3 regions of the Klebsiella sp. F11 genome follow, and region 1 is predicted to be linked to each of the others. Evidence: predicted binding sites of a transcription regulator. Region 1 holds the regulator's gene; each other region holds the start of a gene.

The links. Region 1 encodes PurR, which represses purine synthesis genes. Its sites were predicted from a motif close to CANGCAAACGTTTGCNTG; they were not measured.
Region 2: a site for PurR is predicted at 2,423-2,440, ahead of AC1M2H_RS00695 (nucleobase:cation symporter-2 family protein). Genes of this name have one in related genera too.
Region 3: a site for PurR is predicted at 2,712-2,729, ahead of purT (formate-dependent phosphoribosylglycinamide formyltransferase). Genes of this name have one in related genera too.

Annotation. Positions count from the first base shown of each region.
Region 1 covers NZ_CM160060.1:2,582,612-2,586,768, reverse strand. The annotation lists gene AC1M2H_RS12865 (MFS transporter) at 1-609, opposite strand, end outside; gene cydH (cytochrome bd-I oxidase subunit CydH) at 772-861, opposite strand; gene purR (HTH-type transcriptional repressor PurR) at 1,156-2,181, shown strand; gene punR (DNA-binding transcriptional activator PunR) at 2,199-3,110, opposite strand; gene punC (purine nucleoside transporter PunC) at 3,223-4,157, shown strand, end outside.
Region 2 covers NZ_CM160060.1:119,498-123,654, reverse strand. The annotation lists gene AC1M2H_RS00705 (MIP/aquaporin family protein) at 1-718, shown strand, start outside; gene glpK (glycerol kinase GlpK) at 740-2,248, shown strand; gene AC1M2H_RS00695 (nucleobase:cation symporter-2 family protein) at 2,492-3,883, shown strand; gene AC1M2H_RS00690 (AsmA family protein) at 4,040-4,157, shown strand, end outside.
Region 3 covers NZ_CM160060.1:2,255,465-2,259,621, forward strand. The annotation lists gene edd (phosphogluconate dehydratase) at 1-762, shown strand, start outside; gene AC1M2H_RS11155 (bifunctional 4-hydroxy-2-oxoglutarate aldolase/2-dehydro-3-deoxy-phosphogluconate aldolase) at 802-1,443, shown strand; gene purT (formate-dependent phosphoribosylglycinamide formyltransferase) at 1,494-2,672, opposite strand; gene AC1M2H_RS11165 (YebG family protein) at 2,809-3,186, shown strand; gene AC1M2H_RS11170 (tellurite resistance TerB family protein) at 3,281-3,952, shown strand.

The sequences.
Region 1 (4,157 bases):
CACCTGCGGCCGCATCAATACCGCCAGCTCTTCCTTCACATTCGGCCGCTCCCCTGCGCTGCCTTTCGGCAGCGAGAACCACAGGCCGGCCATCGCCACCAGGCCAAGACCCGCCGTGGCGAGGAAGGACATGCGCCAGCCGATGGTTTCACCCAGCCAGGTCGCCGCCGGGACGCCGCCAATATTGGCGATGGTCAGACCCATAAACATGGTTGCCACCGCGCTGGCCTGCTTGTGCTTAGGCACCACGCTCGCGGCCACCACCGAGCCGAGGCCGAAGAAGGCGCCGTGGTTCAGGCTGGTGATAATGCGCGAGAGCAGCAGCGTGGTGTAATCCGGCGCCATTGAAGAGAGGACGTTGCCAAGGGTAAAAATAGCCATCAGGAAAATTAGCGCGCTGCGGCGCGCGCGATGCGACAGCAGCAGCGTCATCAGCGGCGCTCCGACCATCACGCCGATGGCGTAGGCGCTAATCAGCATCCCCGCGGCGGGAATGGATACATCCACGCCTTTCGCGATCACCGGTAGCAATCCCATCGGGGAAAATTCGGTCGTACCGATACCAAACGCCCCAACGGCCAGCGCTAACAGGGGAAAGTTGATTTTCATGCAATGACTCCAGCAAACCGTCCTCAGCGACGGTATCTCATCAGAAGGCAAAAGCATGACATCAATCACAGAAAAACAAAAGTAAACGAAATGGCAAAAGATTTTTGCGAATTTGATAATAATGCGTGGGAATGGGGGAAAGGAGCCTCTCCCCCGCAAGAATTAGTGCAGTACGGCGGTCAGCGCTGCGGCCACGATCAGCCCCAGAACAATAATCGTCGTGGTCAGCGAAAACTTTAAATCTGTATCCATCAATTTTCCCCCTGATTATCCCCACAAGAAAAGTGAGCCTGCTCATTTTTGCACAGTATTGCATAAAAATCTTCTGAGATTTAGGGCGATGCACGTTTTTACTCTTCCCCTTTGCCGCAAGATCGGACAAAATCCCACGCTAATTTGAAAGCGTATCGGCCATTGACCCCTTCCTGTCGTTCTGTGTCGTTTCCCGACGTGATGCAATGTTGAACATTGCGCTCAGGGTGTGTATAGGCAAACGGTTACGTATCGATAATCAGACGATCAGGTCAAGGTCTGGAGAGAGAAGTAATGGCAACAATTAAAGATGTAGCGAAGCGCGCAAACGTTTCCACTACAACAGTGTCACATGTAATTAACAAAACCCGTTTTGTGGCTGAAGAGACGCGCAACGCGGTATGGGCCGCCATCAAAGAGCTGCACTACTCTCCGAGTGCGGTGGCGCGCAGCCTGAAGGTTAATCACACCAAATCGATCGGCCTGCTGGCCACCAGCAGCGAAGCGGCCTATTTTGCCGAGATTATCGAGTCCGTCGAGAAAAGCTGCTTCCAGAAGGGCTACACCCTGATTCTGGGCAACGCGTGGAACGATCCGGAAAAACAGCAGGCCTACCTGTCGATGATGGCGCAAAAGCGCGTCGACGGTCTGCTGGTCATGTGCTCCGAATATCCGCAGTCGGTGCTCTCCATGCTCGAAGAGTACCGCAACATCCCGATGGTGGTGATGGACTGGGGCGAGTCCAAGGCCGACTTTACCGATTCGGTGATCGATAACGCCTTTGAAGGCGGTTACATGGCCGGCCGCTATCTTGTCGAACGCGGCCACCGTGAAATCGGCGTGATCCCGGGTCCGCTGGAGCGCAACACCGGCGCCGGTCGCCTGGCCGGTTTTATGAAAGCGATGGAAGAAGCGCAGATTCGCGTCCCGGAAAGCTGGGTGGTTCAGGGCGACTTCGAGCCTGAGTCCGGCTACCGCGCCATGCAGCAGATCATCAGCCAGCCGCACCGCCCGACCGCCATCTTCTGCGGCGGCGATATCATGGCGATGGGGGCGATTTGCGCAGCCGACGAAATGGGCCTGCGCGTGCCGCAGGATATTTCGCTGATTGGCTATGACAACGTGCGCAACGCCCGCTACTTTAGCCCGGCGCTGACCACCATTCATCAGCCAAAGGACTCTCTCGGCGAAGCCGCATTCAATATGCTGATGGACCGCATCGTTAACAAGCGCGAGGAGTCGCAGTCTATCGAAGTTCACCCGCGCCTGGTCGAGCGCCGCTCGGTGATCGACGGCCCGTTCGTCGACTACCGCCGCTAATCCCGGCGGGGCGCCGCCTATTCCGGCGCCCGCAGCCACTCCCGATTTAACGTTTCGCTGTCGCCAAGATAGTCCAGCAGCCAGGAGAGTGCCGGCGAGATATCGCTCTGCTGCCAGGTCAGACAGCAGGCGGCGTCCGGGAACGGATTTTCCAGCTCCAGCGCCGTCCATTCGCCGCTATCGATCCGCGGGCGGGCGAAGTGCGACGGCACCATGCCGATGCACAGCCCGGCCGACAGGCAGGTTGTCGAGGCGTCCCAGTCCGGCACCACCACCCTCTTCTGATTATCCAGCAGCCACGTCGTGCGCTTCGGCAGCGAGCGGGAGGTATCCTCCCTGACCAGCGACGGCCAGTTGCGCAACGTATCATCGCTCAGCGGACCGCTCATTTTTGCCAGCGGATGGTGGCTGGCCACCACGCAGTGCCAGCTCAGCATGCCCATGTCGCGAAAGGCGTAGCGTCCGCCGACCGGAATCGAGCGGGTCGCGCCGATAGCCAGCTCCACGCGGCCGTCGGCCAGCGCGTCCCAGACGCCGTTAAACACCTCCTGGAAGACAATCAGCTCGACGTCCGGAAAGTGACGATAAAAATCGACAATCATCTGCCGCATACGCGCCGGCTTGACGATATCGTCAACCGCAATCGAGAGCTGCCCGCGCCAGCCGTTGGCGATCTGCTGGCACTGGCGGCGGGTGATCTGCATTTTTTTGATAACAGAACGCCCTTCCTGTAAAAACCACACCCCGGCCGGGGTGAGTTCGACGTCGCGATGACGTCGTTCGAAGAGCGGAACCGCCAGCCACTCTTCGAGCTGACGCACGGTGTAGCTGACCGCAGAAGGGACACGATGCAGCTCCTGAGCCGCAGCGCTAAAGCTGCCGTTGCGGGCAACCGCATCAACCACTTCAAGGGAGTATTCGGACCACATATTCTGCCTGCAAAATTTTTGAACGCATGTAACAAATATTAGCGTTTCACAAGCCAGAATGCACTCCCTACACTCTGCGACATCTTACCTGTATCAGAAGAAAGAGAACTTTATGCAACAACCCGGGAAAGGATTTTTAGTTTGGTTAGCGGGCCTCAGCGTGCTGGGCTTCCTCGCAACCGATATGTATCTGCCGGCGTTTTCGGCTATCCAGCAGGATCTGAATACTTCGGCGGCCTCGGTCAGCGCCAGCCTCAGCGTGTTTCTCGCCGGTTTCGCCGTTGGCCAGCTGTTCTGGGGTCCGGTATCCGATCGCTACGGGCGCAGGCCGGTACTGCTCAGCGGCCTGGCGATCTTCGCCGTCGGCTGCCTTGGCATGCTGTGGGTACGGGACGCGAATCTGATGCTGGCGCTGCGGTTTGTGCAGGCCATCGGCGTCTGCGCGGCGGCGGTCACCTGGCAGGCGATGGTCACCGACTATTATCCCGCCCAGCGTACCAACCGCATATTCGCCACCATCATGCCGCTGGTGGGCCTGTCGCCGGCTCTGGCGCCGCTGCTCGGCAGCTGGCTGCTCGCCCATTTCGACTGGCAGGCTATTTTCGCGACCCTGTTCGCCATCGCCCTGCTGCTGATGCTGCCCGCCTTACGCCTCAAGCCGGTGCGCCGGCCCGGGAGCGATACGCAGAAAAAGCTGACCTTCCTGGCGCTGCTGCGCTCGCGCGAGTATAGCGGCAACGTGCTGATTTATGCCGCCTGCTCCGCCAGCTTTTTCGCCTGGCTGACCGGATCGCCGTTTATTCTACATGACATGGGCTACGGGCCAACCGCCATCGGCCTGAGCTACGTGCCGCAGACTATCGCCTTTTTAATCGGCGGATACGGCTGCCGGGCGGCGCTGCAAAAATGGCAGGGGCAGCAGCTGCTGCCGTGGCTGCTGGTGGTTTTTGCGCTCAGCGTTGCCGCCACCTGGCTGGCTGGTCTGCAGCAGAATGCCTCCATCGTCGCGCTGATGGTCCCCTTCTGCGTGATGGCTATCGTTAACGG
Region 2 (4,157 bases), 2.5 Mb from region 1:
CATCATCTGGGGTCTGGGCGTCGCGATGGCGATTTACCTGACCGCGGGCGTGTCCGGTGCTCACCTTAACCCGGCGGTTACCATCGCGCTGTGGCTGTTCGCCTGCTTTGACGGACGTAAAGTTGTTCCTTTTATCGTTGCGCAATTCGCTGGCGCCTTTTGCGCTGCGGCATTAGTTTACGGGCTTTATTACAATCTTTTCCTCGATTTCGAACACTCGCATAATATGGTGCGCGGTAGCGTCGAAAGTCTTGACCTGGCAGGTATTTTCTCCACTTACCCGAACCCGCATATCAACTTCATGCAGGCCTTTGCGGTAGAAATGGTGATAACCGCTATCCTGATGGGCGTGATTCTGGCGCTGACCGACGACGGCAACGGCATCCCGCGCGGCCCGATGGCGCCGCTGCTGATTGGCCTGTTAATCGCCGTCATCGGCGCATCGATGGGCCCGCTGACCGGCTTTGCGATGAACCCGGCGCGCGATCTTGGGCCGAAAACGTTCGCCTGGCTTGCCGGCTGGGGTGAGGTCGCCTTCACCGGCGGCAAAGATATTCCCTATTTCCTGGTGCCGTTGTGCGCGCCGGTGGTCGGTGCCGCTCTGGGCGCGTTCGGCTATCGCAAGCTGATTGGCCGCCACTTGCCCTGCGACATCTGCGAAGTCGAGGAGAAGGACGTCACGTCCACCTCAACGACGCAATCCAAAGCTTCGCTGTAATCTGACTACGAGACTCATACTATGACCGACAAAAAATATATCGTTGCGCTCGACCAGGGCACCACCAGCTCCCGGGCCGTAGTGATGGATCACAATGCCAATATCGTCAGCGTTTCTCAGCGTGAATTTGAGCAAATTTATCCCCGGCCGGGCTGGGTCGAACACGACCCGATGGAGATTTGGGCCTCGCAAAGCTCCACGCTGGTAGAAGTGCTGGCAAAAGCGGATATCAGCTCCGACGAGATCGCCGGCATTGGCATCACCAACCAGCGTGAAACCGCCATCGTCTGGGAACGTGAAACCGGCAAACCGATTTATAACGCCATCGTCTGGCAGTGCCGCCGCACCGCCGAGATCTGCGAGCAGCTCAAGCGTGACGGCATGGAAGAGTATATCCGTCAGGTCACCGGGCTGGTCGTTGACCCGTACTTCTCCGGCACCAAGGTGAAGTGGATCCTCGATCACGTTGAGGGCTCGCGCGAACGCGCTAAGCGCGGCGAGCTGCTGTTCGGCACCGTGGACACCTGGCTGGTGTGGAAAATGACCCAGGGCCGCGTGCACGTCACCGACTACACCAACGCCTCGCGCACCATGCTGTTCAATATCCACGATCTGGACTGGGACGACAAAATGCTCGACGCGCTGGATATTCCGCGCGCCATGCTGCCGGAAGTGCGCAAATCTTCCGAGATATACGGCCAGACCAACATCGGCGGTAAAGGCGGCACGCGTATTCCTATCGCCGGCATCGCGGGCGACCAGCAGGCGGCGCTGTTCGGCCAGCTGTGCGTCAAAGAGGGGATGGCGAAAAACACCTACGGCACCGGCTGCTTTATGCTGATGAACACCGGCGAGAAAGCGGTTGCCTCGACCCACGGCCTGCTGACCACCATCGCCTGCGGCCCGCGCGGCGAAGTGAACTACGCCCTGGAAGGGGCGGTCTTTATGGCCGGCGCCTCTATTCAGTGGCTGCGCGACGAGATGAAGCTGATCAACGACGCGTTCGATTCCGAATATTTCGCCACCAAGGTGAAGGATACCAACGGCGTATACGTGGTTCCGGCGTTTACCGGCCTCGGCGCGCCCTACTGGGACCCGTACGCTCGCGGCGCGATCTTTGGCCTGACCCGCGGCGTAAATGCTAACCACATTATCCGCGCAACTCTGGAGTCTATCGCCTATCAGACCCGCGACGTGCTGGAGGCGATGCAGGCTGACTCCGGCATCCGTCTGCACGCGCTGCGCGTCGACGGCGGCGCGGTCGCCAACAACTTCCTGATGCAGTTCCAGTCCGATATTCTCGGCACCCGCGTCGAGCGCCCGGAAGTCCGTGAAGTCACGGCGCTGGGTGCGGCCTACCTGGCCGGTCTGGCGGTCGGCTTCTGGCAGAACCTGGACGAACTGCAGGAGAAAGCGGTGATCGAGCGCGAGTTCCGTCCGGGGATCGAAACCACCGAACGTAACTACCGCTACAGCGGCTGGAAAAAAGCGGTGAAACGCGCCCTGGCGTGGGAAGAGCACGAAGAGTAATCCCGCCGATACGGCCCCGGTAGCGCAGCGCTTGCCGGGGCGACGGCTTCATGCGCAACGTTTTTTCTTCGCCCGGATTAAGGTGCCCGGCACCGCCTCCGGGCCTCTTTTTCGTCCCGCCACACGAATGCCTTTTCCCCACACCTTTTCGGCGGAATTATTTTTCCGTAAACGCTGGCAAACGTTTGCTTTTGCACTATAGTCCGCTAAAATCCCCGCTTTGCCACCTTGGGATTGCTTGTGATGTCCGTGAATACCGCCGAGCCAGAAAATGCGCAACCGGTTGCGCATAAACAAACCAGCGAATTAATCTACCGCCTCGAAGACCGCCCCCCGCTTCCACAAACGCTGTTCGCCGCCTTCCAGCACCTGCTGGCGATGTTCGTCGCGGTGATCACGCCGGCGCTGTTAATTTGCCAGGCTCTGGGTCTTCCCGCCCAGGATACGCAGCACATTATCAGCATGTCGCTGTTCGCGTCCGGCGTGGCATCGGTTATTCAGATTAAGGCCTGGGGACCGGTCGGCTCCGGACTGCTCTCCATCCAGGGCACCAGCTTTAACTTCGTCGCCCCGCTAATTATGGGCGGTACCGCGCTAAAAACCGGCGGCGCCGACGTGCCGACGATGATGGCCGCGCTGTTCGGCACCCTGATGCTGGCCAGCTGCACGGAAATGGTCCTCTCCCGCATTCTGCACCTTGCGCGACGCGTCATTACCCCGCTGGTCTCCGGCGTGGTGGTGATGATTATCGGCCTGTCGCTGATTCAGGTTGGCCTGACCTCCATCGGCGGCGGCTACGCGGCGATGGCCGACCACACCTTCGGCGCGCCGAAAAACCTGCTGCTGGCGGGTATCGTGCTGGGGCTGATTATTATTCTTAACCGTCAGCGCAACCCCTACCTGCGCATCGCTTCGCTGGTGATCGCGATGGCGGCCGGCTACCTGGCGGCCTGGCTGCTCGATATGCTCCCCGCCAATACCGCGCCGACCGACGGCGGCCTGATTATGGTGCCGACCCCGTTCTATTACGGCCTGGGGATCGACTGGAACCTGCTGCTGCCGCTGATGCTGGTGTTCATGATCACCTCCCTGGAAACCATCGGCGATATCACCGCCACTTCCGACGTCTCCGAGCAGCCGGTTTCCGGCCCGCTGTATATGAAGCGTCTCAAGGGCGGCGTGTTGGCCAACGGCCTGAACTCGTTCGTCTCGGCGGTATTTAATACCTTCCCGAACTCCTGCTTCGGCCAGAATAACGGCGTGATCCAGCTCACCGGCGTGGCCAGCCGCTACGTCGGTTTTGTGGTGGCGCTGATGCTTATCGCGCTCGGGCTGTTCCCGGCGGTCAGCGGCTTCGTGCAGCATATCCCCGAGCCGGTGCTCGGCGGCGCGACGCTGGTGATGTTCGGTACTATCGCCGCATCCGGCGTGCGTATCGTCTCCCGCGAGCCGCTGAACCGCCGGGCGATCCTGATTATCGCCCTGTCGCTGGCGGTGGGTCTCGGCGTCTCCCAGCAGCCGCTGATCCTGCAGTTCGCCCCCGACTGGCTGAAGAACCTGCTCTCTTCCGGTATCGCCGCCGGCGGTATTACGGCGATTGTGCTGAATCTGGTCTTCCCGCCAGAGAAAAATTAATCCGGGCCCGCTCCCCGGCCGTGCGCTGCGGCCGGGGCAACTTCACGTATTACGTTCTTCGCTGCTTCACATCCTCTTATTCGCCCATTCCTGTCTTGAGGATTGCGCATAATTCGGGCATAACAGCCTTATGTGCCTCGCTCAGGATGTAAGATCATGAAATTTCCTGGAAAGTTGATTCTCTGGCTGCTGACCGTTCTGCTGGTCGCGATCGTTGCCGCCTGGTTCCTGCTACAGACCCACTGGGGCGCGCGTCAGGCCAGCGCCTGGCTGA
Region 3 (4,157 bases), 330 kb from region 1:
GGCGGCGTGCCGGTGCTGATCCGCGAACTGCTGAAAGGCGGGCTGCTGCACGAAGATGTCAACACCGTAGCCGGCTTTGGGCTTGCGCATTACACCATGGAGCCGTGGTTGAACAACGGCCAGCTGGACTGGCGGGATGGGGCAAGCGCGCCGCTCGACGACCAGGTTATCGCGACTTTCGACAAGCCGTTCTCTCGCCACGGCGGCACCAAAGTCCTCAGCGGCAACCTTGGCCGCGCGGTGATGAAAACCTCGGCGGTGCCGGCGGAAAACCAGTTTATCGAAGCGCCGGCGGTTATTTTTGAAAGCCAGCACGACGTGCTGCCGGCGTTTGAAGCCGGGATGCTGGATAAGGATTGCGTGGTGGTGGTGCGGCATCAGGGGCCAAAAGCGAACGGCATGCCAGAATTACATAAACTTATGCCGCCACTTGGTGTATTATTGGACCGCCGTTTCAAAATAGCGCTAGTCACCGATGGGCGACTCTCTGGCGCATCCGGCAAAGTTCCGTCAGCGATCCACGTCACGCCTGAAGCCTACGACGGCGGGCTGCTGGCGAAGGTCCGCGATGGCGATATCATCCGCGTCAACGGCCAGACCGGCGAGCTGACGCTGCTGGTGGACGATGCCGAACTGGCCGCGCGGCAGCCACATATTCCTGACCTGAGCGGTTCGCGAGTCGGGACCGGTCGTGAAATGTTCTCTGCGCTGCGTGAGAAGCTCTCCGGAGCCGAACAGGGCGCAACCTGCATCACTTTTTAAGACCATACAATTTGTAGATCTGGCGAGAGAAAAACTCTGATGAAAAACTGGAAAACAACTGCAGAAGCAATCCTCACCTCCGGCCCGGTTGTCCCGGTGATCGTGGTGAAAAAGCTGGAACACGCCGTGCCGATGGCCAAAGCGCTGGTTGCAGGCGGCGTACGTGTACTGGAAGTGACCCTGCGTACCGAATGCGCGCTGGATGCCATCCGCGCAATAGCTAAAGAAGTCCCGGAGGCGATTGTCGGCGCCGGCACCGTGACTAACGCGGCGCAGCTGAAAGAAGTAACCGAGGCGGGAGCGCAGTTCGCAATCAGCCCGGGCCTGACCGATTCTCTGCTCAAGGCGGCGACGGAAGAAGGGACAATTCCGCTGATCCCGGGTATCAGCACCGTATCCGAGCTGATGCTGGGCATGCAGTATGGCCTGAAAGAGTTTAAATTCTTCCCGGCCGAAGCCAACGGCGGCGTGAAGGCGCTGCAGGCAATTGGCGGTCCGTTCGCCCACATTCGTTTCTGCCCGACCGGCGGGATCTCTCCGGCTAACTACCGCGACTACCTGGCGCTGAACAGCGTTCTGTGTATCGGCGGTTCATGGCTGGTACCGGCGGATGCGCTGGAAGCAGGCGATTACGACCGTATCACCACTCTGGCTCGTGAAGCGGTAGAAGGCGCGAAGTAATTTCCGCACCTCAGTTCTGACCCGGTAAGCGGCAACGCTACCGGGTTTTTTTATCCCTCAACCACCACCGCTGACGCCGCGGCTTTGGCGCGCGCCACCGCCTCATCAACGCTCTCCGCCACCGCCAGCGTAACGCCCAGACGACGGGAGCCGTCAATTTCCGGCTTAGCGAACAGACGCACCTGCAGGCCCGCGCCGACGGCGGCCTGCAGGTTGCCGAAGGTGACGTTGCGGCTGGTAAGCTGCGGCAGAATCACCGCCGAAGCCGCCGGGCCATACTGGCGAATCGCGCCCACCGGCAGCCCAAGGAAGGCGCGGACGTGCAGGGCGAACTCCGACAGATCCTGCGAAATGAGCGTCACCATTCCGGTATCGTGCGGACGCGGCGAGACTTCGCTAAAAATCACCTCATCGCCGCACACGAACAGCTCGACGCCGAACAGGCCGTAACCGCCGAGCGCCAGCACCACGTTGCGGGCAATTTCCTGCGCGCGGGCCAGCGCCAGCTCGCTCATCTGCTGAGGTTGCCAGGATTCTCGATAGTCGCCGTCTTCCTGCCGGTGGCCGACCGGGGCGCAGAAGTGCACGCCGTCGACCGCGCTGACGGTGAGCAGGGTGATTTCAAAATCGAAGTTCACCACGCCCTCGACGATTACGCGGCCGGCGCCGGCGCGGCCGCCCTGCTGGGCGTACTGCCACGCTTCGGCCAGCTGTTCATGACGGCGGATAAAGCTTTGTCCTTTCCCGGAGGAGCTCATCACCGGCTTAACGATGCACGGCAGGCCAATCTCGTTCACCGCGTCGTTAAAGGCGGCTTCACTGTCGGCAAAACGATAGGTCGAGGTTGGGAGCCGCAGCTCTTTGGCGGCCAGGCGGCGAATGCCTTCCCGATTCATGGTCAGCTTTGCGGCGAGCGCGGTGGGGACCACTTTTTGTCCACTCAGCTCCAGTTCGACCAGGGTATCGGTGGCGATGGCTTCAATTTCCGGCACGATAAAATCGGGCTTTTCTTGCTCAATTAAGGCGCGCAGGGCGTCGCCGTGCAGCATGTTAATAACATGCGAACGGTGGGCGACCTGCATCGCCGGCGCGTCAGGGTAGCGATCGACGGCGATGGTCTCAATGCCCAGACGTTGACACTCGATGGCGACTTCCTTACCCAGCTCGCCGGAACCTAACAGCATAACTCGCGTCGCCGCAGGGCGCAGCGCTGTGCCTAGTACAGTCATGACTCTCTTCCGCAGTAAAAAAACATGTGCCGCAGTATAAACGAAAACGTTTGCGTCTGTCTTTATGCGCGTGAGTTGAGTCATGGTCCTAAATTTGTTATACTGTATATAAATACAGTATAAAAGGGGCTGTACAATGGCGGTTGCAATCAAATATGTGGTGATTCGCGAAGGTGAGGAAAAGATGTCTTTTACCAGCAAAAAAGAGGCCGATGCTTACGACAAAATGCTCGATCTTGCCGAAATCCTTAACGACTGGCTGGTAGATTGCCCGCTGACGCTTGATGAAGCCCAGCGTGATGAGATGGCGCTGTGGCTGGCGGAGCGCAAAGACGCCTTACATCACATTATGAAGTCCGGAAAACTTCCTGAGGCGGAAGAGAACGCCGTCGAACAGGGCGAAAACGAAGGGCAGGAGTCCGCTGACGTCGGCGATGACGCCATCAGCTCCGGCGCGGACGACGGCGCGGCGGAAAAAGCAGCGCCCAAAGCGCGCAGGGTGAAAGCGGCCTGAGCCGCGGAATTTGCGCATCTTTAGCCACGGATAACATTTCCTGACGTCGCCTCGTTTAGGCTGATGACATCGTCTGTCATACACCGAGGAAACCATGGCTAACTGGCTTAACCAACTTCAGTCTCTGCTGGGCCAGCAGGGGCAAACTTCTTCATCTGACGATCGCTCAGGTGGTAACAATTTGCTGCTGCCCGGCGCGCTGGGCGGCCTGGCGGGGCTGCTGGTCGCCAGCAAATCTTCGCGTAAGCTGCTGGCGAAATACGGCACCAGCGCGCTGCTGGTTGGCGGCGGCGCGGTGGCCGGAAGCATGCTGTGGAACAAGTATCAGCAGAAAATGCGCGCCGCTTCGCCGCAGCCGCAGCCGGAGCCGGCCGGGCAGGTTCCGGCGTCACCAGAGCCTGATGCCCGCAGCGAGCGGCTGATCCAGGCGCTGGTTTTTGCGGCCAAAAGCGACGGGCATATTGATGAAAACGAACGCGCGAGCATCGAAGAGCAGCTGCGCGCGGCAAATATCGACGTACAGGGGCGGGTGCTTATCGATCGCGCGTTAACTCAGCCCCTCGACCCGCAGCGCCTGGCGCAGGGCATCAGCAGCGAGCAGGAGGCGCTGGAAATCTACTATCTGAGCTGCGCGGTGATTGATATTGACCACTTTATGGAGCGTAGCTACCTCAACGCGCTGGGCGAAGCGCTGAAGATCCCTGCGGATGTGCGCGCTGAGATCGAACAGGATATTCAGGCGCAAAAGCAGACTCTTTCCTCTTAAATCATCACGTTCCGCTTGCATCGCCAGCGACTTTTGCCACCCTTATAGACGGGTCATCTCTCAGCCTGACGCCGCGCAGGCCGGGGAGGACCCTTATTCCGGCACCGTCTCACCCGCGGTCGGGCGTCACTTCGCTGTGGCCGTTTTCAAACTCTAGGGCAGGGCGATTTATGCCGTTGAGATTTCTTGTCTTGCCGTCCGGACG